Glaciimonas sp. CA11.2: one gene and its partners. The protein of the gene in region 3 interacts with the protein of the main gene of each other region in a pairwise test. Links are inferred from orthologs where the notes say so. Each region holds a gene or a part of one and is shown on either strand. Other genes may lie near its edges.

Region 1 (3,111 bases), 700 kb from region 3 along the record:
AAGTTGTACCTTCGCGGCGCCATAAGGACTTGATTCAGTAATTAAGCAACCAAGCTTGCTTGCTCAACGCGGATACCAGCACCCATCGTTGAAGACAGCGAAACCTTGCGCAGGTAAACACCTTTGCTGGTTGTTGGCTTAGCTTTAGCTAATGCATCGATCAGTGCCAACAGGTTCGATTTCAGATCAGCATCGCTGAACGATTTACGACCGATTGTTGCGTGAATGATACCGCCTTTGTCGGTACGGTATTGCACTTGACCAGCTTTCGCATTTTTAACTGCAGTAGCAACGTCAGGAGTAACAGTACCGACTTTTGGGTTAGGCATCAGGCCACGTGGCCCTAGGATTTGACCCAGAGTACCAACGATACGCATTGTGTCTGGCGAAGCGATAACGATATCGAAAGGCATGTTACCGGCTTTAATTTGCTCAGCCAGGTCTTCCATACCAACAATATCTGCACCCGCTGCTTTAGCTTGTTCAGCTTTTTCGCCTGAGGCAAAAACAGCAACACGAACACTCTTGCCTGTACCAGCTGGTAATACGACGGAGCCACGGACAACTTGATCCGATTTCTTTGCATCAACGCCCAATTGGACGGAGACATCGATTGACTCATTGAATTTAGCAGTTGCGCATTCTTTGATCAAAACAATGGCGTTATCGAATGGATAAGCCTTGGTGCTGTCAATTTTTGCTTTGATTGCTTTTACGCGTTTAGTTAACTTAGCCATTACAGACCCTCTACCGTGATGCCCATCGAACGAGCGGAACCGGCGATAGTACGCACGGCAGCTTCCAGATCAGCACCAGTGAGGTCGGGCTTCTTCTGAGTAGCGATATCTTCTGCTTGTTGACGAGTAATCGAGCCGACCTTATCGGTATGCGGCTTAGCCGAACCCTTAGTGATACCAGCTGCTTTTTTGATCAAAATAGTTGCAGGAGGCGTCTTCATGATGAACGTGAAGGACTTATCCGCAAATGCTGTGATCACAACTGGAATTGGCAGACCTGGCTCAACACCTTGAGTCTGGGCGTTAAACGCTTTGCAGAACTCCATAATGTTAAGACCGCGCTGACCCAGTGCTGGACCGATCGGAGGGGACGGGTTTGCTTTACCAGCTGGAACTTGCAGCTTGATAAAACCAATAATTTTCTTTGCCATGATGGCTCCTACGTTGGTTGAGTGTTAGCGCCTTTTCGCTCAGTTGCCTGACCTAATTGGGCTCCTCTCTTACTAATAACAGCGAATTGACAAGTTCTTCGAACTTACTGCGCTTCGCTGGGCGCATCCTAAAATTTCTCTAATACTCACTTCTGTATTACTAATTCTTTGCTTCCGAGCCCTGCATTCCTTGCGACGATTAACAACATTCGACTCAAAAATTAAACTTTTTCGACCTGCCCAAATTCCAGCTCGACCGGTGTGGCACGACCAAAAATGGTGACCGTCACGCGCACGCGCGATTTTTCGTAGTTCACTTCTTCAACGTTACCGTTGAAATCTGTAAACGGACCATCTTTAATACGCACTAACTCGCCGACTTCATACAATACCTTTGGACGCGGCTTCTCGACACCATCTTGCATTTGCTGCATGATTTTGTCGACTTCGTGCTGTGGAATTGGAGTCGGCTTGTTTGACTTGCCACCAATAAAACCGGTAACTTTATTCGTATTCTTGACCAAATGCCATGTTTCGTCAGTCATTTCCATTTCAACCAGAACATAGCCAGGAAAGAAGCGACGCTCGGTGACAGATTTTTGACCGTTCTTGACTTCAATTACTTCTTCAGTTGGCACCAAAATCTGGCCAAACTGATCTTGCATACCGGCACGTTCAGCACGCTCGGTGAGCGCACGCATGACGCTTTTTTCCATACCAGAATAGGCGTGCACAACATACCAGCGCTTCTTGCCCATAGGCGCAGACGCCGGTGTCGTTACATCGACCGGCGTTGCTTGTGCGTCGTCTTGTGTGCTTTCGCTCATTATTATTTCCAACCCAGAATCACGTCGTACAACAAAACCTCGAGGAGCTTATCGGTGCCCCATAGGAAAATTGCCATCACCAGAACAAAGACAAATACGATTGCAGTAATTTGCATCGCTTCTTTGCGGGTAGGCCAGACCACCTTTTTAGTTTCGCGTATAGCTTCTTTCGCGAAACTCAGAAAACCACGACCTTGCGTCGAGGTCCATGCCAAGGCAATCGCCACAAGCAAACCGGCGACCAAAACGCTTGCACGTACCAAGCTTGGCTTGTCCGACAAAAAATAAAAGCCGACTATGCCGGCAACGACAGCTAATACTGCCAATACTACTTTGAGCTTGTCGCCGGATGGGCTGACTGTTTGCACAGGGTGGTTAGACATACTTGGATTTATACTTTCAGTACCCTACACCTAAATCGGTGGCAGGGGCGGAGGGCATCGAACCCCCAACCTCCGGTTTTGGAGACCGGCGCTCTGCCAATTGAGCTACACCCCTAACGCTTAACATTACCATGAGTTATCTGGCTTCTTAACTCACTCTAGACTCTACTACTCACTACTTTTACAACCACTATTTGCTGAGACATCAACGCCGCAAGACGGATAAATCCAGAATTGCGGCGCGTTCAGCTAACTTATTGTGGATCTGGCAGGATCTTGGCAACAACACCCGCGCCAACTGTACGACCACCTTCACGAATAGCGAAGCGCAAGCCTTCTTCCATCGCGATTGGGTTGATCAACATCACAGTGATCGACACGTTATCGCCCGGCATGACCATTTCTTTGCCTTCTGGCAAAGCGATCGAACCAGTGACGTCCGTGGTACGGAAATAGAACTGTGGACGATAGTTGTTGAAGAACGGTGTATGACGGCCGCCTTCATCTTTCGACAACACATAGATCTCGCCAGTGAAATGCTTGTGTGGCTTGATCGAACCTGGCTTGGCCAAGACTTGACCACGCTCAACGTCTTCACGCTTGGTACCGCGCAACAACACACCGACGTTATCGCCAGCTTGACCTTGGTCTAGCAACTTACGGAACATTTCAACACCAGTACAGGTCGTTTTTTGTGTGTCGCGGATGCCGATGATTTCCAGCTCTTCGCCAA
Region 2 (3,032 bases), 2.9 Mb from region 3 along the record:
GATGGCATCATGCATGAAATGGCAAAGCAGACCAAACAAGCGGTGGCCGAGGCTGACGTTGTCATTTTTATCGTAGATGGCCGCCAAGGATTGACGCCACACGATAAGACCATCACCGATTTTCTACGCAAGTCGGGCCGGTCAGTCATGCTGGTCGTGAATAAATCTGAGGGAATGAAGTACACCTCCGTCACGGCAGAGTTTTATGAGTTAGGCTTGGGCGATCCGTATGTCATTTCTGCTGCCCATGGTGATGGTGTTGCGGATCTGGTGGAAGAGTCGCTTGATCTTGCTTTTGCGCAGCGTCCTCCAGAAGTTGAAGAGCCGGTCAGCAATGAGAGAAGTATCAAAATTGCGATTGTAGGTCGTCCTAACGTCGGTAAGTCAACGTTAGTTAACACCTTGCTGGGAGAAGAGCGCGTAATTGCGTTCGACATGCCGGGAACAACTCGCGACTCTATTGAAATTCCTTTTGAGCGTGATGGCACCCAATATACGTTAATCGATACCGCCGGAATTCGTCGGCGTGGTAAGGTTTTCGAAGCAATTGAGAAATTTTCGGTCGTGAAAACGCTTCAGTCGATATCCGAAGCGAATGTGGTGTTGTTACTACTTGATGCGCAACAAGACATATCTGAACAAGATGCGCATATCGCGGGTTTCATTTTGGAAACAGGTCGTGCGTTGGTGGTCGGCATTAACAAATGGGATGGCTTAACCAGCGAGCGCCGCGATGAAATTAAAATTGATCTTGATCGCAAACTGAATTTTCTCTCTTTTGCAAAATTTCATTACATATCAGCTTTGAAGTCTACCGGTATTGCACCGTTGATGAAGTCTGTCGATGCTGCGTACGCTGCCGCGATGTCGAATTTGACAACGCCGAAACTAACAAGGGCATTGCTGGAAGCCGTCGAGCATCAGCAGCCGCGACGTAAGGGCTCAATCCGTCCTAAACTGCGCTATGCGCATCAGGGTGGTATGAACCCGCCGATCGTCGTGATACACGGCAATTCACTCGAAGCGATTGATGCCAACTACAGGCGTTATCTTGAAAAATACTTTCGTGAAACTTTTTCACTAATTGGGACTCCATTACGTATCGAGTTCAAGTCGGGGAAAAACCCGTTTGCACGTCCGGTAAAATAGTTCGTTGGCAGTAATGTGAGAAATCGTTTACATTCGTCATACACCACCGAGTCATACATAGAAGCTCCGTCAAATAAGGCGGGGTCTGTTTGACTTCTAATCACAACAACATAGTGGAGTAGCCATGAGTAATAAAGGGCAATTGTTACAAGACCCGTTTCTGAACGCCTTACGTAAAGAGCACGTTCCGGTTTCGATATATTTAGTAAACGGTATTAAGCTGCAAGGTCATATTGAATCGTTTGATCAATACGTTGTGCTCTTACGCAATACCGTCACGCAAATGGTATACAAGCACGCGATTTCGACTGTTGTTCCTGCACGGGCTGTGACGCTTAATCTTGAAGCAGACGCAGAATAATCAATCGCTGTCAGTTTGGGCAGCTATTCGACTCCTCCCATGCGCGCCGCACTAGTCGGCGTGGACTTCGGCAAAGGTGACTTTGCCGCAAGTCTGGAAGAACTATCCTTGCTCGCAAAATCGGCGGGGGCGATGCCAATCATCACCATCACCGGAAGGCGAGGGGCGCCGGATGCCGCGTTATTCGTCGGTTCAGGCAAGGCGCAGGAAGTTGCCGATGCTGTGCATGATGATGAGCTAGAGATCGTTATTTTTAATCATGCACTGTCCCCTGCACAGCAACGCAATCTTGAGCGCGTATTAAAAGTGCGTGTACTTGATCGGACGAGCTTGATTTTGGACATTTTTGCCCAACGTGCTAAGAGTCACGAGGGTAAAGTGCAGGTTGAGTTAGCGCAACTTCAACATTTGGCGACGCGCCTTATTCGAGGCTGGACCCATCTGGAGCGTCAAAAAGGGGGGATTGGTCTACGTGGCCCCGGCGAAACGCAACTTGAAACTGATCGTCGTCTGATCGGGGACCGTGTTAAGGCATTGCGTGGTCGGTTAGAGAAATTACATCGACAACATGCTACGCAACGGCGCGCACGTGGGCGCAGTAACGTTCCTTCAATTTCTCTGGTTGGTTATACTAATGCGGGAAAATCGACGTTGTTCAATGCCTTGTCCAAAGCCGGCGTGTACGCGGCAGATCAATTATTCGCGACGTTGGATACGACTTCACGAAAAATTTACCTTGGGGAAGGTGCCAATGCAGTGATTTCGGATACTGTAGGTTTTATTCGTGAGTTACCGCATCAATTGGTCGCCGCGTTCAGGGCAACGCTTGAAGAAACAATCCATGCAGATTTGTTGTTACATGTTGTAGATGCTGCCAGTCCGACCAGATTGGAACAGATCGAGCAAGTTAATTTAGTCTTGAAAGAGATCGGTGCTGATCATATTCCGCAGATTTTGGTGTGGAACAAGATTGATGCCGCTGAGTTGGAGCCGGGGATAGAGCGTAACGAGTATGATAAAATCCAGCGTGTTTTTGTAAGTGCTCAAACTGGCGCCGGTCTTAATTTAATGCGTCAGGCTATTACTGAATTTGTAACAGATAGCAACGCGGCGAGGGTCGAGCAACACCAAGGTGAGAATACCCAAGATTTGCAGTTAAAACGCCTCTAACGAGCATTCCAACCTATTTCTATACCGGATCACGATCGAATGCTTGGTTCTATATTAAAAAAACTTGGTGTCAAATTTTCGCTAAACGACCCGCAGTGGGGTCGTAATTCGCAAAATGACAACCAACAAAACAACGACGGCAAAAAGCCGAACAATGGCCCTCCAGATCTCGACCAGCTATGGCGCGATTTTAACCAACGTATAAATCGCTTTTTTGGTAACAAAAAAAATGGCGGTGGCAGCGGTGGCGGTGATTCTAATGGCGGAGGCAGTGGTTTTCCTACAGGGAAAAGCGCTGGTGTTGGCGCGGGCGTTATCGCCGTCATCGTTGCTTTCCTTTGGTTGGCTAGCG
Region 3 (3,088 bases):
GCCCCAGTCAGCGATTTGAGCGGGCTGAAGCCAGACCTGAAGGCCATAACCGAGGGCTGCAGCGAAAATGATCGCGACTTGTTGGCTTGCCGATTGCCAACTAACATAAAATCCCTTGCGACCGGGAGTTGCCATTTCGGACAGGTAGACAGAAACGCCGCCAAGTTCAACACCAGCAGAAAAGCCCTGGAGAAGGCGACCGACTAACACCAGAAATGGAGCCAGATAGCCGATGGTGGCGTAGCCAGGAACAAAGGCGATCAGCATGGTGCCGATTGCCATGAGTGCGAGGGTAACGATCAACCCTTTGCGTCGGCCAATGCGGTCAACGTATGCACCCAGAATGATTGCTCCTAAAGGACGCATCAAAAATCCTGCGCCAAAGGTCATAAAAGTCAGCATCAGTGATGCAAATTCATCACTCGCAGGAAAAAAGGTCTTTGCGATGTACGTTGCGTAGAACCCAAAGAGGAAAAAATCGAACATTTCCATGAAGTTACCGCTGGTAACGCGCAGGACGGTAGCGACTTTTGATGGGCTGGACTTGGTGATTGTCATGTTTTTTCCGCCAGAAAATTAAAGTTGAAGATTAGTATTGTTGTTTTACTTAGCCGTTGGGAATACCGAGGCCAAGAGGTGAGTTTTCGATCTTCAAATGAGGATATTGTTTAACGAGTAATGCGAGGATGGCATTCTTGAACTTCTTAAGGTCTCTTGCTGTTAGTTATTTGTTAATTAAAACTGCGTGTTTGCACGTTCCATAATTCTGTTCTCATCGGTCGATTATGTCTACAGGCAATAGAAAAAATTGCTTGGGTTTAAGAGTTTTTTAGCCGCTCTTCATGGCCTCAGGCCGATTTGGTAAAATGTTGGTTAGCAGATTGCAGTTACAAAAAAGGGTCCGGCAAGCTTTCGCATGTCAGACCCTTTACACATTTTGCTTCAATTGTTTCGATTTGAGCTTATTGTCATCAGTTATGACGAAGGCCCAAATTGATCCAATTGATTAGTTACCGCGTCGCATCATGTCGAAGAATTCCAGATTGGTCTTCGTTGATTTGATTTTGTCGAGGATGAATTCCATCGCTTCGATTTCATCCATGCTATACAGCAACTTGCGCAATACCCAGATTTTTTGCAGCTGATCTGGCTTGATTAGCAATTCTTCACGGCGGGTGCCGGATTTGTTCAGATTAATCGACGGATAAACGCGTTTTTCTGCAAGGCGACGCTCAAGGTGGACCTCCATGTTACCGGTACCTTTGAACTCTTCGTAAATCACGTCATCCATGCGGCTACCGGTTTCGATAAGCGCCGTTGCGATGATGGTCAGCGAGCCGCCTTCTTCGATGTTACGGGCCGCGCCAAAGAAACGTTTTGGACGTTGTAGTGCATTTGCATCAACACCACCGGTCAATACCTTGCCGGAAGCAGGGATCACGGTATTGTAAGCACGGGCCAGACGGGTGATCGAATCCAGCAGAATCACAACGTCTTTTTTCATCTCAACGAGGCGCTTGGCTTTTTCAAGCACCATTTCAGCAACCTGAACGTGGCGAGTTGCGGGTTCATCGAAAGTCGACGCGACGACTTCACCGCGCACTGAGCGCTGCATTTCGGTCACTTCTTCAGGACGCTCGTCGATCAGCAAGACGATCATCACAGTGTCGGGATGGTTGGTCGTAATCGCATGCGCAATGTGTTGCAGCATGACCGATTTACCGGATTTTGGCGATGCCACCAACAAACCGCGTTGGCCTTTACCGATAGGCGCGATCATATCGATGATGCGACCCGTAATGTTTTCTTCACCGCGCATATCGCGCTCTAGCGGAAGTGGCTTGTTCGGATGCAGTGGCGTCAGGTTTTCAAACAGAATGCGGTGTTTCGACGCTTCTGGTGATTCGCCGTTGACCTTGTCAACTTTGACCAGTGCGAAATAGCGTTCGCCATCTTTCGGTGTGCGGACCTCGCCTTCAATCGAATCGCCGGTGTGTAAATTGAAACGGCGGATTTGTGAGGGCGAGATATAAATGTCGTCAGTGGACGCCATGTAACTGGCGTCGGGCGAGCGCAGAAAGCCAAAGCCATCAGGCAGGACTTCAAGCGCGCCATCGCCAAAAATTTGTTCTCCTGATTTCGCGCGTTTTTTCAAAATGGCGAACATCAGTTCTTGTTTGCGCAAGCGCGCGGCGTTATCAATGTCTAGGCCAATTGCCATTTCTAGCAGTGCTGAGACGTGTAGCGCCTTTAATTCGGATAAATGCATAGTATATGAGTATCCCGGGGTGGGAATTGTCTGGTGGGGGAGGGGACTTCGTGGTGTGAGTAGTATCTTGCTTGTACTGTGTCTCTACATTACTCGTACTTAAATTGTACTGTATCTCTGAAAATATAAGCGGCGGCGCGGGCGCACCACCGCAATGTCGACTAGTTTACATCAAATATTGCTATCGATGAAAGATGTTAACTGCCCTTTTGCTAAAGCGCCTACCTTTTGAGCAGCGGCAACACCATTTTTGAACAGAATCAACGTTGGAATACCGCGAATACCAAATTTGGCAGGTACTGCCTGATTGGCATCAACGTCCATCTTGGCGATCAGGATTTTGCCGTCGTATTCTTTGGCGACTTCTTCCAGAATGGGTGCAATCATTTTGCATGGACCACACCATTCGGCCCAAAAATCGACCAATACGGGTTTGTCTGATTTAAGCACATCTAGTTCAAAGGATGCATCGGTAATATGTTTAATGTTTTCGCTCATGAGTTCCTCTGGAAGAGGGAAAAAAAATGATTGTGTACCAAGTCAACTTATCTGTTCACCTGGGCGGCTTACCTGCGTTGGATCCCGCGTTGGGTCCCTATTCTAATGAATAAGTGGGGGCGCCGTGCGGGACTTCAAGTTTTGCGGGTGTGATTAGATGGTGTTGCGGCGGGGTGTTCGTTAAATCATAACCGATTTTAATAAAAAGGGGAGACTACGATCTTCTTTTTTTGCTTATTTTTTACTTATATTCACCGATTGCTCGCATAAAATGCAAAACAATTGTTGCTAAAACGAGCAGCACCGCAGATTTCTTGCGTG

The links.
Region 1: the proteins of rho (region 3) and nusG interact in binary tests that used the Escherichia coli proteins (3 or more experiments, as listed by UniProt). The link is inferred for Glaciimonas sp. CA11.2 from one-to-one orthologs.
Region 2: the proteins of rho (region 3) and hfq interact in binary tests that used the Escherichia coli proteins (3 or more experiments, as listed by UniProt). The link is inferred for Glaciimonas sp. CA11.2 from one-to-one orthologs.

Annotation. Positions count from the first base shown.
Region 1 is NZ_JAVIWL010000001.1:1,425,637-1,428,747, forward strand. Bases 159-3,110 are described here. They hold nusG (transcription termination/antitermination protein NusG), read right to left. Parts: upstream 1,927-3,110; coding sequence 1,390-1,926; downstream 159-1,389. Other genes in these bases: rplA (50S ribosomal protein L1), read right to left, coding at 159-737; rplK (50S ribosomal protein L11), read right to left, coding at 737-1,168; secE (preprotein translocase subunit SecE), read right to left, coding at 1,998-2,378; tuf (elongation factor Tu), read right to left, coding at 2,633-3,110. Also shown: more of rplA, read right to left, coding at 42-158; more of tuf, read right to left, coding at 3,111-3,111. UniProt on the Escherichia coli protein: Part of the processive rRNA transcription and antitermination complex (rrnTAC). The complex forms an RNA-chaperone ring around the RNA exit tunnel of RNA polymerase (RNAP).
Region 2 is NZ_JAVIWL010000001.1:3,615,331-3,618,362, forward strand. The notes cover bases 19-2,891. They hold hfq (RNA chaperone Hfq), read left to right. Parts: upstream 19-1,273; coding sequence 1,274-1,510; downstream 1,511-2,891. Other genes in these bases: der (ribosome biogenesis GTPase Der), read left to right, coding at 19-1,149; hflX (GTPase HflX), read left to right, coding at 1,550-2,680; hflK (FtsH protease activity modulator HflK), read left to right, coding at 2,720-2,891. Also shown: more of der, read left to right, coding at 1-18; more of hflK, read left to right, coding at 2,892-3,032. UniProt on the Escherichia coli protein: RNA chaperone that binds small regulatory RNA (sRNAs) and mRNAs to facilitate mRNA translational regulation in response to envelope stress, environmental stress and changes in metabolite concentrations.
Region 3 is NZ_JAVIWL010000001.1:721,047-724,134, reverse strand. What follows is about bases 139-3,067. They hold rho (transcription termination factor Rho), read right to left. Parts: upstream 2,270-3,067; coding sequence 1,007-2,269; downstream 139-1,006. Other genes in these bases: trxA (thioredoxin TrxA), read right to left, coding at 2,441-2,767; RGU75_RS03065 (MFS transporter), read right to left, coding at 139-558. Also shown: more of RGU75_RS03065, read right to left, coding at 1-138. UniProt on the Escherichia coli protein: Facilitates transcription termination by a mechanism that involves Rho binding to the nascent RNA, activation of Rho's RNA-dependent ATPase activity, and release of the mRNA from the DNA template.